One region of the Mesorhizobium sp. BR1-1-4 genome, then DNA from elsewhere that is predicted to be linked to it. Evidence: predicted binding sites of a transcription regulator. Region 1 holds the regulator's gene; each other region holds the start of a gene.
The links. Region 1 encodes LexA, which represses DNA repair genes until DNA is damaged. Its sites were predicted from a motif close to TGTTCNNNNTGTGTTCNG; they were not measured.

Region 2: a site for LexA is predicted at 2,433-2,450, ahead of LB571_RS15860 (PA0069 family radical SAM protein). Genes of this name have one in related genera too.
Region 3: a site for LexA is predicted at 3,278-3,295, ahead of recA (recombinase RecA). Genes of this name have one in related genera too.

Annotation. Positions count from the first base shown of each region.
Region 1 covers NZ_JAIUIB010000009.1:170,101-176,871, forward strand. Annotated here, with positions in the region: gene LB571_RS20690 (ABC transporter permease) at 1-884, opposite strand, end outside; gene LB571_RS20695 (ABC transporter ATP-binding protein) at 890-1,669, opposite strand; gene LB571_RS20700 (ABC transporter substrate-binding protein) at 1,728-2,714, opposite strand; gene LB571_RS20705 (GntR family transcriptional regulator) at 2,865-3,638, shown strand; gene lexA (transcriptional repressor LexA) at 4,049-4,792, shown strand; gene LB571_RS20715 (ComEC/Rec2 family competence protein) at 4,786-6,771, opposite strand, start outside.
Region 2 covers NZ_JAIUIB010000006.1:366,438-373,208, reverse strand. Annotated here, with positions in the region: gene LB571_RS15885 (S49 family peptidase) at 1-80, shown strand, start outside; gene LB571_RS15880 (membrane protein) at 163-348, shown strand; gene LB571_RS15875 (4-(cytidine 5'-diphospho)-2-C-methyl-D-erythritol kinase) at 354-1,277, shown strand; gene moaB (molybdenum cofactor biosynthesis protein B) at 1,264-1,818, shown strand; gene LB571_RS15865 (glycosyltransferase) at 1,847-2,374, opposite strand; gene LB571_RS15860 (PA0069 family radical SAM protein) at 2,525-3,679, shown strand; gene LB571_RS15855 (ribonuclease HII) at 3,832-4,527, shown strand; gene LB571_RS15850 (F0F1 ATP synthase subunit B) at 4,656-5,147, opposite strand; gene LB571_RS15845 (F0F1 ATP synthase subunit B) at 5,158-5,757, opposite strand; gene LB571_RS15840 (F0F1 ATP synthase subunit C) at 5,820-6,044, opposite strand; gene LB571_RS15835 (F0F1 ATP synthase subunit A) at 6,111-6,771, opposite strand, start outside.
Region 3 covers NZ_JAIUIB010000004.1:419,011-425,781, reverse strand. Annotated here, with positions in the region: gene alaS (alanine--tRNA ligase) at 1-1,848, opposite strand, end outside; gene recA (recombinase RecA) at 2,120-3,220, opposite strand; gene LB571_RS11245 (carbohydrate kinase family protein) at 3,502-4,446, shown strand; gene LB571_RS11240 (pseudouridine-5'-phosphate glycosidase) at 4,522-5,439, shown strand; gene LB571_RS11235 (TfoX/Sxy family protein) at 5,625-5,948, opposite strand; gene LB571_RS11230 (GFA family protein) at 6,039-6,536, shown strand; gene sufA (Fe-S cluster assembly scaffold SufA) at 6,570-6,771, opposite strand, start outside.

The DNA.
Region 1 (6,771 bases):
CTGCGCTTGAGGCTGGGCAAGGCAAGCATGGCCAGTACGAACAGGCCCGTGGCAAGCTTCAGGTCAGGCGGCGGCATGCCGGCCGCAAGGCAGAACGACACCAGCTGGTAGTAGATGATCGCGCCGGCGAAGGGCGCCAGCAATTGCCGCCACACCGTCTGCTTGCCGACGACGGCTTCGCCGATCATCAGCGCGGCAAGGCCGTTGATGAGAATTCCCAGGCCCATATTGACGTCGGCGAAGCCTTGCGACTGCACCATCAGCGCACCGCTTGACGCCGAAAAAGCGCTGGCCAGCCCGACACCGCCTATGGTCGCGGCCCAGACATTGATGCCTTGCGCCTCGGCCATGTCAGGATTGGCGCCCACGGCGCGCACGGCAGTCCCCTTCTCGGTCCTGAAGAACATGTAGAGCAGCATGAAGGCGGCAAGCGCGAGGAGACCCGCGACGACGATCTTGCTGGCGGGGAAACCCGGCCGCGCGAACGGCACCCAGTCGAACACCGAGGGCGAACCGAAGACGGACAGGTTGGACTTGCCCATAATGCGAAGGTTGATGCTGTAGAGCATCGTCATCATCAGGATGCCCGCAAGCAGCGTGTGGATGCGGAAGCGCAGATGGATGAAGGCGGTGCAGCAGCCCGCCGCGAAGCCAGCGACAAGGGCGGCAGCAACGCCCATCAGCGGCGATGCGCCGGCGGCAAGGAGAACGCCGCAGACGCAGCCGCCCAGCGGAAAAGCGCCTTCGCTGGTGAGATCGGGAAAATTCAGCATGCGAAACGGGATCATGATCCCGAGCACGACAAAGGCCAGGATCAGGCTTTGCGCCAGGGTGACCGGCATGATCGCGACGAAGCTGGTGAGAACGTTCCCAACAAAACCCATGATGATCAGCTCGCCAGCAACATGCGATCGGTCTTGACGGAGAAATGGCCGATCAGATCGATAACCGTGACCCTCGCCTTCTCCCGCCCGGCGACTTCCAGGAGCACCCGGCCCGCATCGAGCATGATCACCCGGCTGCCATAATCGACGGCGTGTTGCATGTTGTGGGTCACCATCAAAGTCGTCAGTTTCAGCGCGTTGACGGCGCGCACGGTCGCTTGCATGACGATTTCGGCCGTGCGCGGGTCGAGGGCCGCGGTGTGCTCATCGAGCAGCAGCAAGTCCGGCGATCCGCCGACCGCCATGATCAGCGACAAGGATTGCCGCTGCCCGCCGGAGAGCAGGTCGACGCGCGTGTCGAGACGATTTTCCAGACCGAGACCCAGGATCGACAGGCGTTCCCTGTAGGATGCAAGCCGGGTGGTGTTCAGCCCCGGGCGCAAGGTGCGCTTTTGGCAGCGCAAATCGGCCAGCAGCATGTTTTCCGCAACTGTCATGCTGGCGGCGGTGCCGCGCATCGGGTCCTGGAACACGCGCGCCAGTTTCGCGGCGCGCTTGTGCACCGGCATTGCAGTCACGTCGGCGCCGTTGATCAGGATCTGGCCGGAATCGAGGATCAGGGCGCCGGAAATGGCGTTGAGCATGCTGCTCTTGCCGGCCCCGTTTGAGCCGATGACGATGCCGAACTCTCCGGTGGCCAAGGACAGGCTGAGACCGTCCAGCGCGACCTTCTCGTCGGCCTGGCCCTTGTAGAACACTTTGCGCGCGGATCGAATCTCGAGCATCGTTTCTCCCTGACCTCGGGATGATGGCGCCGACGCCGTCACCCCAGCAGTTCCGATGTTAGTCGACGATGCAGTCGCAATCGGCCATTGAAGCCGGTATCTCGATGCCGAACGCGGCCATCGCCTTGCGCGAGATCGTTGCCATGTGGTCCTTGTAGGCCGGGCGCGACGGCACGATCGTCTTGGGATCCTTGCCCTTGAGGATCTCGGCGGCGATGTTGCCGGCGTTGACGCCGACCTGGGTGTAATTGACCGCGAAGCTCGCCGGCACGGTGCCGTTGCGGACCGCGCTGTCATCGGAGTTGACGACCGGGATACCGGCCTGGCGGGCGGCTGCGGAGACAGCGGCGATCGCCGGCTGGATCAGGTTCGAGGCCGGGCCGTAGATCACGTCGGCCTTGCCGGCGAGCGAAGCGATGCGTTGCTGGATGTCGTTGACGTTGTCGATGCCGACCTCCACCACCTCGAAACCGGCGGCCGGTGCCGCCGCCTTGATCTTTTCGACCAAGGCAACGTCATTGGCCTCACCGGGATTATAAGGCACGCCGAAGCGCTTGGCGTTCGGCAGCAGCTTCTTGGTGAAGGCCATCACCGCGGCGACGTCCTGCAGATCGCTGGCGCCGGTCATGCCTTCGTCTCCGGCGTCCCATGACGGCACCAGCTTGGCCGCCACCGGATCGGTGACCGCGGCAAAAACGATCGGAATGCCGGAACCGGCGAGCGCTTTCTTGGCGATCTGCGAGACCGGCGTGGTGATGGTGTAGATCAGCTTGGGCTGCTCGGCCTGCAGCTTGGCGATCATCTGCGGCACCAGCGACGCATCGAAATTGGTGTGGCTCTCCGTGTAGACGACGTCCTTGCCCTCGACGAAGCCGTTATCCGTCAGCGCCTTCTTGAAGCCGGCTATGGCGGCGTTCAATTGCGGATGCTCGCCGAAATTGGCAATGCCGATACGGATCTGATCGGCCGCGGCACTGCCGGCACTGACCATCAATGCGCCTGCCAGGGCCAAGCCCGACAACCAAGCGGATTTCGACTTCAACATCATTTCCTCCCAGATTTGATCAGGGCCGCTTGGAAACGCGGCTACTACGGCGATCATGGTGAGTCCGCTGGTCTGTGTCAAACATTATATATAATTGTTGCTGTGACGCACTATCATATATACTTTTCGCCAGACGACGGATTGATCACCATGCTGAATGAAACGAGTTCCACAAAAACGGAAGCCGCCTATCAGCTGTTGCGGCGCGACATCCTGACCACGCGCCTCATGCCCGGCGCCCCGCTCAAACTGAGTGCGCTGCGCGGCACCTATGGCGTCGGCTGGACACCGTTGCGCGAAGCCCTGTCGCGGCTCGAGGCCGAACGCCTGGTCACCGCGATCAGCAATCGTGGTTTTGCCGTGGCTCCGGTGTCGCGGGCCGAGCTGGAGGATCTGGCACGCGCCAGGATGGTGATCGAGATACCCCTGTTCCTCGAATCGATGGAAAAAGGCGGCAGGGAGTGGGAGGATGCCGTGGTCACCGCCCACTACCGGCTCTCGCGTTGCAAGACGGCGGTCGACGATCCCTCGGACGCGGCCGTCGACAGATGGGACGAGAACCACGAGGCTTTCCATGCGGCGCTGCTGAGCGCCGCCACATGCGACTGGCTGTTGCGGTTCCGCTCGACGATCTCGGATCAGCTGCGCCGGCATCATCGCTTTCTTGGTCTGGCGCCGACACTGCGGGCCGCGGCCGGCCTCAAGGATGGCTATGAAGAGGCAATCGAAGCGCTACGCGAAGCGATTGCGATCGAACACCATACCGCGATCATGGAAGCGGCGCTCGACCGTGACGTCGAGCGGGCCAAGGCGCTGATGACGGCGCATATCGGCTACACACTGCACGTCTATGTCCACAGCGAAGACAGCGGCGCTACCAGATACGCCGCTCGCGCCGGCAGCTTGAAGGCGGGTTCGGGATAACTTCAGCGCTTCCGCGACGCCTATTCGAACGCGCTGGCCGGAGTGCGCCGAACGCCCCGATCCATGGCCGCCCGAAGCTACCAATCGTTGGCATTTTGGTTTCGTTTCGTTCCGCGAATAATGGCTCCGCGAATTATACGTCCCTCCGAGGAGAAGCCTTCCAACTAACTGATGCCAAAGCCTCGTCGGCGGATGGGCCACAGGCCATTAACCAAAACGATTTCAATGCGCCTGCCGACGGCGGAAAGGACTGGTTGCCGCCCGCCGTCGCGGGCAAAAAACTTCAGACCCCTTAACAAATTCATTAAACTTTAAACGGTTGCAGAACACAACTGGAACAGATAGTGTTTGTTCTGGGTTTGTTTTTTCGATTCTGGTTCAACCTTTCGTTCAATGTCTTGGGGGCCGCCATGCTGACACGCAAGCAACATGAACTGCTGATGTTCATCCACGAACGGCTCAAGGAAAGCGGGATACCGCCTTCCTTCGACGAGATGAAGGAAGCACTCGATCTTGCCTCCAAGTCGGGGATCCATCGCCTGATCACGGCCCTGGAGGAGCGCGGCTTCATTCGCCGGCTACCCAATCGGGCGCGCGCGCTGGAAGTGCTGCGGCTGCCGGACTCGATCGCGCCGGGCCTCAATGCGGCAAAGAAGTTCTCGCCAAGCGTCATCCAAGGCAGCCTTGGCCAAGGCAGTCTCGGACGCCAGATCAGGCCGGCCGCTGCGCCTTCGCGCCTGCCCGCGGCCGGCAACGACGACGACGCGGTTTCAGCCGTGTCCATCCCGGTCATGGGCCGTATCGCCGCCGGTGTGCCGATCGATGCCATCCAGCATCAGACGCATTCGATCTCGGTGCCGCCGGACATGATCATGGGCGGCGAGCACTATGCGTTGGAGGTCAAGGGCGACTCGATGATCGAGGCTGGTATCTTCGATGGAGACACGGTCATTATCCGCAATGCCGACACGGCAAGCCCGGGCGAAATTATCGTGGCACTGGTCGACGAAGAGGAAGCGACACTGAAGCGGTTCCGCCGCAAAGGCGCTTCGATCGCGCTCGAGGCCGCCAATCCAGCCTACGAAACGCGCATTTTCGGGCCGGACAGGGTCAAGGTACAAGGCAAGCTGGTCGGGTTGATCAGGCGCTACTGAACCGGCTTGTCATCGGGCTTGTCGGGTTTTTTGTACGGCGGCAGCCCCCTCGCCTCGCGTGAGAATTTTCGCTGTTCGTGCCAGGGCCGATATGGTCCGTCGACGGCAAATGCGATCGCGGCCCGGGTCGTGGCCGACTGGGGATTGAAGAAGACGGCAGCGCTTCCCTTGCGGGCGAGCTGCCGTTTGGTGACGACGAGAACCAGTGGATTGTGGCAGGCGTCATAGGCGGTTGCGTCATTGACGATGATCAGGTCGGCGAAAGCGCAGGCTTTCCAGGTGGTCTTGCGGTCCTCGACATAGGCAATGATCGCGCCGGAAGGGTGCCTGGCAAGGCACAGGCCTTCGCGGCAGTAGAAGGGCGATCCCGGCGGCAGGTCGGTGGGACTGGCAACATCGAATTGCCTGTCTGTCGTGTCGAACATTTCCGGTTTGACGATTGTTTCGGAGATCAGGGCGCGCTTCCAGTTGTCGGTTGCGAATTCGTTCGGCCGTTCCCGGTTGACGGCCAGTTCGCCATTGCCGATCGGCAGCGCGACCAGCCGCGCATCTTCCGAGATCAGCACATCGGGCGCGCGCGTGTGCGACACAGTCAACAGGCCGGCGAGCGCGAATGGCAGCGCCGCGAGCCGCAGCCATGTCGTCGCCATCGTCGCGATAACCAGCGCGACGGTGACCAGCAGCACGGATTGCTGCGAAATCAGCCCGACTCCATCGACCGGAGAGCGCTCCGATATCCACGCCGACACGGCGATCATTGCTGTCAGGCCCTTGCCCATGAGGTAGAGAGCCGGCCAATCCAATCCGAATGGCATCAACAGCGCGCTGGCGACGGCCAGGAACATCACGACCGATACGATAGGCATCACGGCCAGATTGGCGAACAGGCTGAGCGGCGATACCCGCTGGAAATGCCAGATGGCAAACAGTGCCGTGGCGCTGCCGGCGATAATGGACGTCATGGCCAGTCCACCTGTCGCCAGCAGGAATTTTCGCGTCAGGAACCCGGGCAGCGATCGCTTTGGCGGCGGTGGCCGCGTCTTTCCCGCACGGTGATCGGCCCAGCCGGCATAAGCGCCAACCAGGGCCGCGGTCGCGGCGAACGACATCTGAAAGCTCGGGCCGACGACCTCATGAGGCGAGACCAGGATGACGGCGATCGCCGAGATCCCCAGATTGCGCATGGTCAGCGCAGCGCGATCGAAGAAGACGGCAATCAGCATCACCGCCAGCATGATGAAGCTGCGTTCGGCGGCAACGACGACACCGGAAATGATGAGATAGGCCGCGATCGAGAACAGTGCGGCGGCGGCCGCGTATTTCTTCACCGGCCGGCGCGCGGAAAAGTCTGGAAACAGCGCGAAGGCACCACGCAGCAGACCCATGATGGTGCCGGCCACAAGCGCCATATGCAGTCCCGAAATAGAGATGATGTGATAGATGCCGGTACGCCGCATCGCTTCATTGATTTCATCGGGTATGCCGGCGCGCACGCCGACGATCAGCGCCGCCGCGATCTCGCCTTCAGCGCCGCCGACGCTGCCCCTGATGTGGTCGGCGATGGCTTCGCGGGCATTTTCGATGCCTGAAAAAAGGCGAGCCGATAGCGGCATCTCACCGTCGTCGGCGGAAACAACCGTTGGATTGCCGAGAAAGAAGCCGCTGCCGCCGATGCCGGCGAAATAGCTGTCAAAAGAGAAGTCGTAGCTGTCCGGCCGCACCGGGCCGGTCGGCGGCAACAGTTTGGCGTAGCCTGTGATGAGCGAGCCGGCGGTCATTCCCGGCGGTATCTTGCGTGCGGAAAGCCGGACCCTTTCCGGCGCATAGCGCAGTTTCGGCCGGGCGGTCGAAATCACGTCCATGGTCAGCCGGATGCGGCCGCTCTCCATCTCCTCGATCGAGACCACGCGGCCGGTCAGTTGCGTGGAGATTTCCGAACCCAGCATCCGGGTTCCGGCTCGCCATGTTTCGACCTTCGC
Region 2 (6,771 bases), on a different contig from region 1:
CCGATATCGCGGCGGCTGCCGCCAGCGGCGTCATCAATGCGGCGGAAGAGCGCGCATCGTGGGCGCGCTTCGGGCTTTGAAAAAGCCATGAAAGCGTCTAGCATGGTTGCCCGAAAGACCCGACCGGCCGGTCTTACCGGCCCAGCGTGGTAGGAGTTTGACATGCCGCAGCTCATTTTTTTCGCCGTCGTCGGCGTCGCCGCCTATTTCGGTTACCGCACCTTCGTGCGCGAGGCTGAACGCGTGACGGCCAAGGTGCGGCGCACCGAAAAACAGGCGGCCAACGGCGCGATGGGAACGCTGGTCAAGGATCCGCAGACCGGCGAATACCGGCTGGCCAAGGACTGACCCTCATTTCACTCGCAATCGAGACTGCGGAATCGGGTCAGCGTGTCCGGACATGGGCCGCACCCGCCAAGATAAACCTAGCTTTGCACGTCACCGGCAGGCGCGCCGACGGCTATCATCTCATCGAAAGCCTGGCTGTGTTCACGCGCTTTGGCGACAGGATCGAGATCGCGCCGGCCGACGCCGATGAGTTCAGCGTGTCCGGCCGCTATGCGGCGGACGTACCGCTCGATGGCGGCAATCTTGTGCTGAAGGGCCGCGACGCCCTGCGGCAGGCCGCCGGCGTTCGGAGCACGCCGCCGGTAAGCATCAGGCTCGAAAAGAACCTTCCGGTCGCATCCGGCGTGGGCGGAGGGTCGAGCGACGCGGCGGCCGTGCTGCGCGGGCTGACCGAGAGCTGGGGGCTGGAGCTCGATAGCGCCGAACTGGCGCGGATCGGTCTTTCGCTTGGCGCCGATGTGCCGATGTGCCTGGCGGCAAAGCCGCTGGTCGCGCGCGGCATCGGTGAGGAACTGTCGATGGTGCCGGATTTTTCAGCACTGGGTCTCGTGCTGGTCAACCCGGGCGTGCCGGTCTCGACGACGGAAATCTTCGCCGCACTCTCCCGTCGCGATAATGAGCCGCTGCCGCCGCTGCCGCGCAGCATCGATTTTCACAGCCTGCGCAACTGGCTGGAAATCACCCGCAACGATCTTGAGCGGCCAGCCCTTGCGATGCAGCCCGCCATAGGCAGGGCGCTTTCATGGCTTGATAAGGCCGGATCGGGCTTTTCACGAATGTCCGGATCGGGCGCGACGTGCTTCGGCCTGTTCGAGACCGGCAATGTCGCCAAGCGCGCGGCGGCCGAGATCCGCGACCGCCAGCCCGACTGGTTCGTCGCGGCAACGCGCAGCATGGCGTCGGAGGCTGGGCGAGATGGCCAGAATTGACGAGAGCCGTGCCTTCATTCCGGTGCGCATCGCGGTGCTGACTGTTTCCGACACACGCAGCCTGGCCGACGACAAATCTGGCCAGACACTGGCCGATCGCATTACCAAGGCCGGCCACATCCTGGCCGCCCGCGATATCGTCACCGACGACCGCGAAAAAATCCGCGACGCCGTTCTGGCGTGGTCGCGGGACAAGGCCATCGACGTCGTGATCACCACTGGCGGTACCGGTTTTACCGGACGCGATGTGACGCCCGAGGCGCTGGAGCCGATCTTCGAAAAGCGCATGGACGGATTTTCGGAAGTGTTCCACCGCATTTCCTATGACAAGATCGGCACCTCGACTATCCAGAGCCGGGCGACCGGCGGTGTCGTCAACGCCACCTTCGTCTTCGTGCTGCCGGGATCGCCCGGCGCCTGCAAGGACGCCTGGGACGGCATCCTCGAGCCACAGCTCGATTACCGGCACATGCCCTGTAACTTCGTCGAGATCATGCCGCGCCTGGACGAACATCTGCGGCGCGGCAAATCGGCGTCGTAAGCAACGCCACGCAGAGCCGTTGCAAAAATCACCCCCCAGAGCGGTGCTGCTGCTTCGGCTGCGCTGGCCAGATTTCGGCGTCGAGCCGTCTGGTCGCCAGCCCGCGCGCTAAGGCCTCGGCGCTGCCGGCATTCTTGGACAGCGATGCCGCCTGTCGCTTGCTGATCACCAGTCCGTCGGCGAGCGCGCGGTTTGCCGAAAAGACCCGGGCCAGGAACGGTGGACGGCTGCCCCGCGCCCGCGAGAACCGGGCCGCTATTGTCTGCCTGGCCGTATGGGCGACGACGGCGTCGATCCAGCCCTCCACCAGCCTCGCACCCGGTTCGAGAAACAGCAGCCAGTCACCCTTGGCCTGGCGGATGCCGGCGGCGATGCCCCCGCTCCCCACATAGTGGCAGCCGGCATGCTCGGCGACGCGATGGGTCTGGTCACTGGAGCCCGTGTCGCAGACGACAACCTCACGCACCACGCCCTCGACCGCGCCGCCAATCAGCGTCGCCAGCGTACGGGCGAGCCCCTCCTCGTCATTGTGCGTTTCAATCAGAACACTGAGCATGATTAGCCGAATAGCGGAAAGCGTTGGTCGGCGCCAGTTTTTGCAGCGCACCATAGAAAGTTCTTGATTTGTTCTCATCGATAAAATAGGAATAATTTCATGAACAGAGCGATTCGACACAACATGGACAGTCCATGGGAGCGGGCGAAGATGGAACCGATCATGCGAGCCGACATTGCAGCCTTCGGAGCAGGACGAGCCGAAATGGCCAATGCAATGATCGAGCAGAGCGGCATGCGGGTCCGTCCGGACCGCAACCGCGGCCGGTCGGCAGGCATCAATCCGTCCGGCCGGTTCGAACCTGTCAGCCGGCATGTCTTCGACGACGGCTGGAGTTCGCTGGAGGAACTTCCTCCCTTTAAGACCGAGGTGCAGGTGGAAAAGCCGCGCACCATCATCACCCGCAACGAATCGCCCGACATCTCCTTCGACCGGTCGATCAATCCCTATCGCGGCTGCGAGCACGGTTGCGTCTATTGCTTCGCGCGGCCGACACACTCGTTCATGGGCCTGTCGCCGGGCCTGGACTTCGAATCCAAGCTGTTCGCCAAGCCCGACGCGGCACGCCTGCTCGACAAGGAATTGTCAAAGGATGGCTACCAGCCGCGCACCATCGCCATCGGCACCAACACCGATCCCTACCAGCCGATCGAGAAGCAGTACCGGATCATGCGCGAAATCCTCGAAGTGCTGGAGGCGCGCGGCCACCCGGTCGGCATCGTCACCAAGTCAGCCCTGGTCGTGCGCGACATCGACATTCTGTCGCGCATGGCGGAGCGGGGCTTGGCCAAGGTGGCGCTGTCGGTGACGACGCTTGACCGCATGCTGGCCAGGACGATGGAACCTCGGGCATCGACGCCGACCAAGCGGCTGGAGGCGATCAGGCAGCTTTCGGATGCCGGTATCCCCGCTTCGGTGATGGTGGCGCCGATCATTCCGGGCCTGACCGACCAGGAGATGGAACGCATCCTCGACTCGGCGCACCATGCCGGGGCGCGCGAAGCCGGCTATGTGGTGCTGCGCCTGCCGCTGGAGGTCAGCCCGATCTTCAAGGATTGGCTGCTGCGCCACTATCCCGACCGCTACCGCCACGTCATGTCGCTGGTCCGTTCGATGCGCGACGGCAAGGACTACGATTCGGAATGGGGCAAGCGCATGAAGGGCGCCGGGCCCTATGCCTGGCAGATCGGCCGGCGCTTCGAAATCACCGCCAAGCGGCTCGGCCTCAATGCCGAGCGGCGTACACTGCGGACCGACCAGTTCGTCGCTGCCGGCAAGGACCAGGAGCAGTTGATGCTGCTCTGAACCGAAAATCGCCTCGGCTGTTCATTGCCGCCGTGGCAAAGAAATCCCGTCCGGCCTGCCCCGGCCTGCAGACGGTGCCCTCCCGGTCCGGCGCCCCACCCGACCCGGAGGGACTTGCGGAGAATCGGAGCCGATGCGAACCTCGCCGCAACATGGCTCGCGCGCGTTCTGATTCTCCGCCTCTCTTCGAAATCGTCGAGAAACCCGATTTCTCCTTCGAGACGAAGGCGATGGCCGATGGTTTGTGGCCGGTCGCGGGGATGGACGAAGCCGGTCGCGGCCCGCTCGCGGGTCCCGTGGTCGCGGCGGCAGTGGTGCTCGACCCCGCCAATATTCCCGAGGGTCTCGACGATTCCAAGCGGCTTAGCCACCTGCAGCGCGAAGCGCTGTTCCTGCACATCATCGGCTCCGCTCTCGGCGTATCGATGGCGTCGATCAGCGCCGAGGGCATCGATGGCACCAACATCCTCAAGGCGAGCCTCGAAGCGATGCGCCGCGCACTGGTCGGGCTGCCGGTGCAGGCTAAGCTCGCGCTCGCGGATGGGCGCGACGTGCCGCCGGGATTGCCCTGCGAGGGGCGCGCGCTGATCAAGGGCGACCAGCGCTCCCAATCGATCGCCGCAGCCTCGATCGTCGCCAAGGTCATGCGCGACCGCATGATGCGCGGCTGCGGCAATCATCACGGCCGCTACGGCTTCGAAGTGCATATGGGCTACGCCACGGTCCGGCACCGCACGGCGATCGAGGCGCATGGGCCAGTGGCTCGGCTGCATCGCACCTCGTTTGCGCCGTTCCGGCTGGGCGGGACTGAAGTGGTTGAGGAAGAGAGCTTGGCCGGGCTGGAGTAGGGCGACGGCAGTGGCAATTCCATCTTCCCCACGAGGGCGGAGATTGGCCGCTTTGACGCGCCGCTTTCTCCCAAACAAAAAAGCCGCCAGGTTGCCCGGGCGGCTTCGTGTCAGCGACTGAAGAACGCTCAGTTCAGCTTGGCCTTCACATCCTGCAGCGCGGACCTGAACAGGTCGGCTCCGGCCTTGGCGTCAACCTTGGCGGCGAGCAATGCGCGTGCCGCCTCGACGGCTATATCGACGGCGCTGGCGCGCACTTCGGCAACCGCGTCACGCTCGGCTTGGCCGATCTTCTGCTCGGCAAGCGCGGTGCGCCTGGCAACGTAGTCCTCGGTCTTCTTGTGGGCGTCGGCAGCCAGCAGTTCGGCCTCACGCTTGGCGGCCGCTACAATGTCGGCGGCCTCCTGCTCGGCTTCCTTGCGCTTCTTCTTGTATTGGCCGAGCAGTTGCTGGGCTTCGTCGCGCAGCTTGCGGGCCTCGTCGAGCTCACTGCTGATCCTGGCGGCGCGGGCGTCGAGCGCCTTGGCGATCATGCCGGGCACCTTGATGTAGATGGCGATGGCCAGGAAGATGATCAGGGCAATCGTGGCCCAGAGCGTTGCGAGAGATGTAGCGTCCATGATGCGCTCCTCACCGGGCCACGGATTTGACCGCGGCCGCGATCTCGGCCTTGCTGGCCTTGCCGCCAACGAGTGCCTCGACGATCGCCGAAGCGGTATCCTCGGCGATGCTGCCGACTTCCTTCATGGCATTGGCCTTGATGGAAGAAATGCGTGCCTCGGCCTCGCCAAGCTTCTCATCGAGCGCGGCCTCGATCTTCTTGCGCGCGGTGTCGGCTTCCGCCTTCGCCGCATCGCTGGCCTGCTGGCCGATCGAGTTCGCGTTCTTCTTGGCTTCCGCCAGTTCCTGCTCGTAAGCGGCAACGGCGGCGTCGGCCTCGCCCTTCAACTTGGCCGCCTGGTCGAGATCCTGGCTGATGCGGTCGTTGCGGACATCGATGATGCCGCCGACGCGCGGCATCACGACCCGCTTCAGGAACAGGTAGAACAGCCCGAACGTGATCGCCAGCCACAGAAGCTGCGACGGAAACGTCTCCGGATTGAATGGCGGAAACGTGCCGTGCGTTTCGGCAGGCACGCTGGTGCCGGAATGCGTGTCGCCTCCGGTCGCAGCGTGGCTGGTGTCGGCTGATGGCGCGGACTCTTGCGCGAAGGCAGATGTCACGAACATGGACTATCCCCAGATATCAGGCCCGCCGCTTGCGCGGCCGGCCTGTCCAATCTTCCCAGTACTCAGCCGAACAGGGCCAGCAGCGCAATGAGAAGCGAGAAGATGCCCAGAGCTTCGGTCACGGCGAAGCCGAAAATCAGGCGGCCGAACTGGCCGTCGGCGGCCGACGGATTGCGCAGCGCGCCCGAGAGGTAGCTGCCGAAGATGTTGCCCAGGCCAATGCCCGCGCCACCCATGCCCAGGCAAGCGATGCCGGCGCCGATGTACTTTGCTGCTTCTGCGTCCATTTGTTCAACTCCTTTGGATCTGAAAATTCCGTTGCTATTCCATCCGGCGTCGTGCCGGAAACCTGATTAGTGCGAAGGATGGAGGGCGTCGTTGAGATACATGCAGGTCAGCACCGCAAAGACATAGGCCTGCAACAGCGCCACCAGCAATTCGAGCGCCGTCAACGCCACCGCCATGGCCAGCGGCAGGATCGATCCCGCAATGCCGAGCGCACCCAGCGCACTGAGACTGACCACAAATCCCGAAAAAACCTTCAGCGTGATGTGGCCGGCGAGCATGTTTGCGAACAGACGAACCGAGAGGCTGACCGGGCGCGACACGAAGGAAATCACCTCGATCGGAACGACAAGCACCATCATCAGGAGGGGCACGCCCTTCGGCACGAACAGCTTCAGGAAGCCAAGGCCATGCTTCATGAATCCATAGACGATCACGGTGCCAATCACCATGATGGCCAAACCGAAGGTGACGATGATGTGGCTGGTGATGGTGAAGAAATACGGGAACAGGCCGAGCAGATTGGCGACCAGTACGAACATGAACAGCGAGAACACGAAGGGGAAGAATTTCATGCCCTGCGTGCCGGCGGCATCGCGCAGCATGTTGCCGACGAACTCATAGGCCATTTCGGAGACCGACTGCAGCCGGCCGGGGACCAGGCTGCGGCTCGACGTCGTCAGGAACAGGAAGGCCGCGGCAATGACCACGGTCGCGACCATGAACAGC
Region 3 (6,771 bases), on a different contig from region 1:
GGCCATGCGCTCGACCTCTTCGAGCTCCTGCGCGGAGATCGGCTTGTTGTGCGAGATGTCGAAGCGCAGACGCTCGGGTGCGACCAGCGAACCCTTCTGCGCGACATGGGTGCCCAGCACCTCGCGCAACGCCTCGTGGATCAGGTGCGTCGCCGAGTGGTTGGCGCGCAGCCGGGAGCGCCTGGCATGATCGACCTTAAGTTCGACCGCGGCACCCGGCCTGACCGTGCCGGCGACCACCTTGCCGAGATGCACGAAGAGGCCATCGGCCTTCTTTTGCGTGTCGGAAATCTCGATCGAGAAGCCCTCGCCCGAGATTATGCCGGTGTCACCCATCTGGCCGCCGGACTCGCCGTAGAACGGCGTCTGGTTGACGACCACGGCGACCGCATCGCCCTTGCCGGCGCTGTCGACGGTCTTGCCGTCCTTGACCAGCGCCTCGATGAGGCCTTCCGCCTGCTCGGTTTCGTAGCCGAGGAATTCGGTGGCGCCGGTCTTTTCACGCACCGAGAACCAAACCGTCTCGGTGGCGGCCTCGCCGGACCCGGCCCAGTGCTTGCGCGCCTCCGCCTTCTGCTGCTCCATCGCATTGGTGAAGCCGGCAAGGTCGACCGAGATGCTGCGCTGCCGCAGCGCGTCCTGCGTCAGGTCGAGCGGGAAGCCATAGGTGTCGTAGAGCTTGAATGCCGTTTCGCCATCGAGCATGTCGCCGGCGCCGAGCTTCTCCGTCGCCTCGGACAGCAGCCCGAGGCCACGCACCAGCGTCTTGCGGAAACGGGTCTCCTCGAGTTTCAGGGTCTCGGCGATCATCGTTTCGCCGCGTGCCAGTTCGGGATAGGCCTGGCCCATCTCGCGCACCAGCGCCGGCACCAGCTTCCACATCAGCGGCTCGTTCGCCCCCAGCAACTGCGCATGGCGCATGGCGCGGCGCATGATGCGACGCAGCACATAGCCGCGGCCTTCGTTCGACGGCAGCACGCCGTCGGCGACCAGGAAGGAGGACGAGCGCAGATGATCGGCAATGACACGGTAGGACGCAACCGTTTCGGCGTCGGGCGCGCGCCCAAGTGCCGAGGATGCCGCATCGATCAGATGACGGAACAGGTCGGTCTCGAAGACGCTCTCCACCCCTTGCAGGATGGACGCCATGCGCTCCAGGCCCATGCCGGTGTCGATCGACGGGCGCGGCAGGTCGACGCGCTCCTCTTTCGTCACCTGCTCATACTGCATGAACACCAGGTTCCAGAATTCGAGGAAGCGATCGCCGTCTTCCTCGGGACTGCCGGGAGGTCCACCCCAGATGTGCTCGCCACGATCGATGAAGATTTCCGAGCATGGTCCGCAAGGACCGGTGTCGCCCATCGCCCAGAAATTGTCCGAGGTCGGGATGCGGATGATGCGATCGTCGGAGAAACCGGCGATCTTCTTCCAGAAGCCAGCCGCCTCGTCGTCTGTGTGATAGACAGTGACCAGCAGCTTGTCCTTCTTCAGCCCGAACTCCCTGATGATGAGGTTCCAGGCAAGCTCGATGGCGCGCTCCTTGAAATAGTCACCGAAGGAGAAATTGCCGAGCATCTCGAAAAAGGTCAGGTGGCGCGCGGTATAGCCGACATTGTCGAGATCGTTGTGCTTGCCGCCGGCGCGGACGCTTTTCTGGGCTGTGGTGGCGCGCGAATAGGGCCGCTTCTCCAAACCGGTGAAGACATTCTTGAACTGCACCATGCCGGCATTGGTGAACATCAATGTCGGATCGTTGCGCGGCACGAGCGGGCTCGAGGCCACGACCTCGTGGCCTTCCTTGCGGAAATAGTCGAGAAAGGTCGACCGGATCTCGTTGACGCCACTCATGGATACTGCCTTTTCAAGAGAGCCGCCGGCCGGACCGGCGGGAGATGGCTCTATATTTTCTAGAAGATGGAGCTGGCCTTTTAGCCGTAGCTCTTGACCCTGTCCAGAAACACGGAATTGGGCCAATTCGCGCTTTGCACCGGCACTTGCGGGGCCGCCCAAACGAAAACCGCCGGCGCGAAGGCCGGCGGTTTGGAACGCGGTACTACAGAACTCTGTTACTTAAGCATTGACTAATAGTCTGGATTTATGGCCAAATTCTGACCGTTGCCTACATCGCGCCGGCTTCGTCCTCAAAACCGTCTTCGCCATTGCCCTCGGAGCCACCATTTTCGAGGAACTTTTCGGCGATCAATCCGGCATTCTGCCTGAGCGCTAGCTCGATCTCGCGCGCGGTATCGGGATTGTCGCGCAGGAACAGTTTCGCATTCTCGCGGCCCTGGCCGAGACGCTGCGAATTATAGGAGAACCAGGCGCCCGATTTCTCGACCACGCCGGCCTTGACGCCGAGGTCGACCAGTTCGCCGGTCTTGGAGACGCCCTCGCCATACATGATGTCGAACTCGACCACCTTGAAGGGCGGCGCCAACTTGTTCTTGACCACCTTGACGCGGGTTTGGTTGCCGACGACCTCGTCACGATCCTTGACCGAGCCGATACGGCGGATGTCGAGGCGAACCGAAGCGTAGAATTTCAGCGCGTTGCCGCCGGTCGTGGTTTCGGGCGAACCGAACATGACGCCGATCTTCATGCGGATCTGGTTGATGAAGATGACCATGGTGTTGGAGCGCGAGATCGACGCGGTCAGCTTGCGCAGCGCCTGGCTCATCAGGCGGGCCTGCAGACCCGGCAGCGAATCGCCCATCTCGCCCTCGATCTCGGCACGCGGCGTCAGCGCCGCCACCGAATCGACCACCAGCACGTCGATGGCGCCGGAACGCACCAGCGTGTCGCAAATCTCCAGCGCCTGCTCGCCGGTGTCGGGCTGCGAGATCAGCAGGTTCTCAAGATCGACGCCGAGCTTGCGGGCGTAGACCGGATCGAGCGCGTGCTCGGCATCGACGAAGGCGCAGATGCCGCCCTTCTTCTGGGCTTCAGCCACGGTGTGCAGGGCCAGGGTCGTCTTGCCGGAGCTTTCCGGCCCGTAAATCTCGATGATACGGCCGCGCGGCAAGCCACCGACGCCGAGCGCGATGTCGAGGCCGAGCGAGCCGGTCGGCACCGTTTCGATCTCGACGACCTGCTCGTTGGCGCCGAGCCGCATGATCGAGCCCTTGCCGAAAGCCCGCTCGATTTGCGACAGCGCCGCATCCAGAGCCTTTGATTTGTCCACTGCCTTATCCTCTACCAGCCGCAAAGAATTCTGAGCCATGATACATCACCCCTTGGTCGTCAATGAAGGCCGGACAATCCGTGATCCCTGCCATTTTGTACCTTTTTTGTTCTCATTTGGCAAGGGGTGACAACCAACTGAAAAACAAAGGATATCGCGGTTTGTTCTTTTTTTGTCTCGCAAACCCTGGCACGAACGGGCTCCGCATTGGGCCAGACGGCTCGATCGTATCGCCCGACCGAATCGCCGACCAGCATGCGAAGCTCTGTCGCGCACTCTAGCGCTTGTGCGGCCGCAACAACAAAGGTCATATCGCCACCATGGTGGAATCCCCGAAGATCCTGGCCGTGGGCGGCGCCCATATCGACCGGCGTGGCCAGGTGTACGGTCCCTATGTGCCGGCAGCCTCCAATCCCGGCACGATGCGCGAGGATGTCGGCGGGGGCGTCTTCAATGCGTTGCGCAGCATGGTGCGGCGCGGCGTGTCGGCCTCCCTGGTGTCGATGCGGGGCGGCGATGCGTCGGCCGATACGGTTTCACGGGCCATCGCCGAGGCAGGCATCGCCGATCTTTCGGCGGTGTTCCTCGACCGTACCACGCCGAGCTACACGGCATTGATCGATCGCGAGGGCGAATTGATCGTCGGCTTTGCCGACATGGCACTGTACGACCTGGCTTTTCCCAAGCAGATCAGGCGTTCCAAGATACGCCAGGAGGTGGCCGCCGCCGATGCCATACTGTGCGACGCCAATCTGCCGTCGGCCGCCCTGGAGCGGCTGCTGTCACTCGCCGCCGGTAAACCGGTTTTCGCCATCGCGATTTCGCCGGCGAAGGTAACGCGGCTGATACCGGTTCTCGGCGGGCTGGCCCAGCTCTTCATGAACCGGCGAGAGGCCGTCGTGCTGGCCGGTGTCAATGCAGCGGCCGCCGAGCGGGAAATGGTCGACGGGTTGCGGTGCAGCGGCCTTGCCAGCGGCGTGGTCACGGCCGGCAGCGGCCCTGTGCTGGGTTTCGATGAGACAGGCGCCTTTTCGATCCTGCCGCCTGCCCCCAGAAAAGTCGCCGATGTCACCGGCGCCGGCGACGCGCTGGCAGGTGCGACGGTCGCAGCACTGCTGCGGGGCCAGCCGCTGCGCCACGCCGTGCGCGAGGGCGTCGCCGCGGCAACGCTGGCCATCGAAAGCGCCGACGCGGTGCCCGAATTCACCGCGGCGAGCTTCGCGGAAGCGCTGGCCCTTGTGCCGGATGCCAGGGAAGTGGCATGAGACCCGGCAAGTTCATAACGCGGTGAAGCTACGCTTTCCTGATGGATGCGCCGCACTCCGGATTGGAGATCAGAGATGACGCCAGAGACCGCCCGCCCCTTCATCGATATCCACGCACCGGTGGCGCAGGCCCTGGCCGCCGGGCGCCCGGTGGTGGCGCTCGAAAGCACCATCATCACCCATGGCATGCCCTATCCCGACAATGGCGCCATGGCGGCCAACGTCGAAAAGATCATCGCTGACGGCGGCGCCGTGCCGGCAACCATCGCGGTGGTCAACGGCCGCATCAAGATCGGGCTTTCGGACGGCGAACGCGAATCGCTGGCGATGACCGGTGACGCCATGAAGCTGTCGCGCGCCGATCTCGCCTTCGCCGTCGCGCAGGGCCGCACCGGTGGCACCACGGTCGCCGCCACCATGATCGCGGCTGACATGGTCGGGATAAAGGTGTTCGCCACCGGCGGCATTGGCGGCGTGCACAAGGGGGCGGAAAAGAGCTTCGACATCTCGGCCGACCTCGATGAATTGGCGCGTACACCGGTGATCGTCGTCTCGGCCGGCGCCAAGGCGATCCTCGACATCGAAAAGACGCTGGAAGTGCTGGAGACGCGCGGCGTGCCCGTGGTCGGCCATGGCTGCGAGACGATGCCGGCCTTCTGGTCGCGGCAGTCACCGTTCCGGGCGCCATTGACCTTGCACGGACCGGAAGATATCGCGCATTTCTACCGGACACGCCTGGCTCTGGGCTTGGGCGGCGGCATGCTGATTGCCAATCCCGTGCCGGAATCCCACGAAATCCCCGCTGAAGAAATGGCGGGCTACATCGAAGCCGCGCAAAAGGCGGCCGAAGCCCTCAACGTCACCGGCAAGGCCGTGACGCCGTTCCTGCTGGGAAAAATCCTCGAACTCACCGGCGGCCGCAGCCTGAAGACCAACATCGCGCTGGTCGAGAACAATGCAAGGCTGGCGGCTGAGATCGCCAAGGCGCTGTAGGGACTGCCAAGAAAGTCCCCCTCACCCGGATTGCCAAGACCGAATTGCAAAGAGCAATTCGGGGCAATCCGACCTCTCCCCGAGGGGAGAGGAACTTGCGGCCTCAACGCAAACCTCTTCTCCCCGCCGGGGAGAAGGCGGCCGCGAAGCGGCCGGATGAGGGGTGGCCTCGCGCTGGCGGGAGCCTACTTCCCCGCCCGCCGCCCAGCTTCGTAGGCGCGTCGCGCCCACACCGTCATTTCGTCGGGATCGTCGAAAGCGCTGTCGGGAATGCTCCAATAGGGCATGGCGACAAGCTTGCCGTGGCGAGAGCCGGTGTAGGTCCACTGCCGGCAGCCCGCGGCTTCGAACTCCGATGCGCTCTGCGCGTCGGCTTTCAGCAGCAATTCGCCGCGCAGCACGATGGCGACGATGACGCCATCGAAATAGATGCCTTTGCCGCCGAATAATTTTCGGATGCTGACCGGACCGAGGCCCTCGAACAGTTCCGCGATGCGCTCATTGTCCATGCCGCGATCATGTCACCGGCATTTGGCCTTGTCATCGCCGCAACCAAAATCATGCTGACAGGTTGTGGCTATCCTGTCGGAGTTTTAGCCATGCCTGTGCTGCTCAAGGGGTCCTGTCGCTGCAACGCCGTGCGTTTCGAGGTGGAAAGCCACACGCCCGTGCCGTTCATGCTGTGCTACTGCTCGATCTGCCGTAAGCAGCAGGGCGGCGGCGGTTTCGCCATCAATCTCGGCGCCGCCTACGAGACGCTGAACATCAGGGGCAAGAGCAATCTCGGCGTCTATCGCGCCGAGATCGAGGATGACGAGCATCCCCACTGCGAGATCTCGACCGGGGAGCGCAATTTTTGCCGCAAATGCGGGTCGGCGCTCTGGCTCTACGACCCAACCTGGCCGGAGCTAGTGCATCCCTTCGCCTCAGCGATCGACAGCGACCTGCCGAAACCACCCGAAAAAGTGCATCTGATGCTGAAATACAAGGCGAACTGGGTCGAGCCTGAGATCGGCAAAGGCGACAAGACGTTCGACGTCTATCCCGAGGAATCGATCGCGGACTGGCACAAGCGGACGGGTATGTGGGTGGAGTAGCTTTCTTCGCCCCGTTTACGGGGCGAAGGAAGATCAGGCCGTGGCGCGCGCCTCGGCCAGCGCCTTGAGATCGGCCGGCTTCAGTTCGACCGATTCGCCGCAGCCGCAGGCCGAACTCTGGTTCGGGTTGTGGAAGGTGAAACCGGTGCGCAGCGTCGTCTGCTCGAAATCCATCTCGGTGCCGAACAGAAACAGGGCGGCTTCCGGAGCGACATAGACATGCGCGCCATCGCGC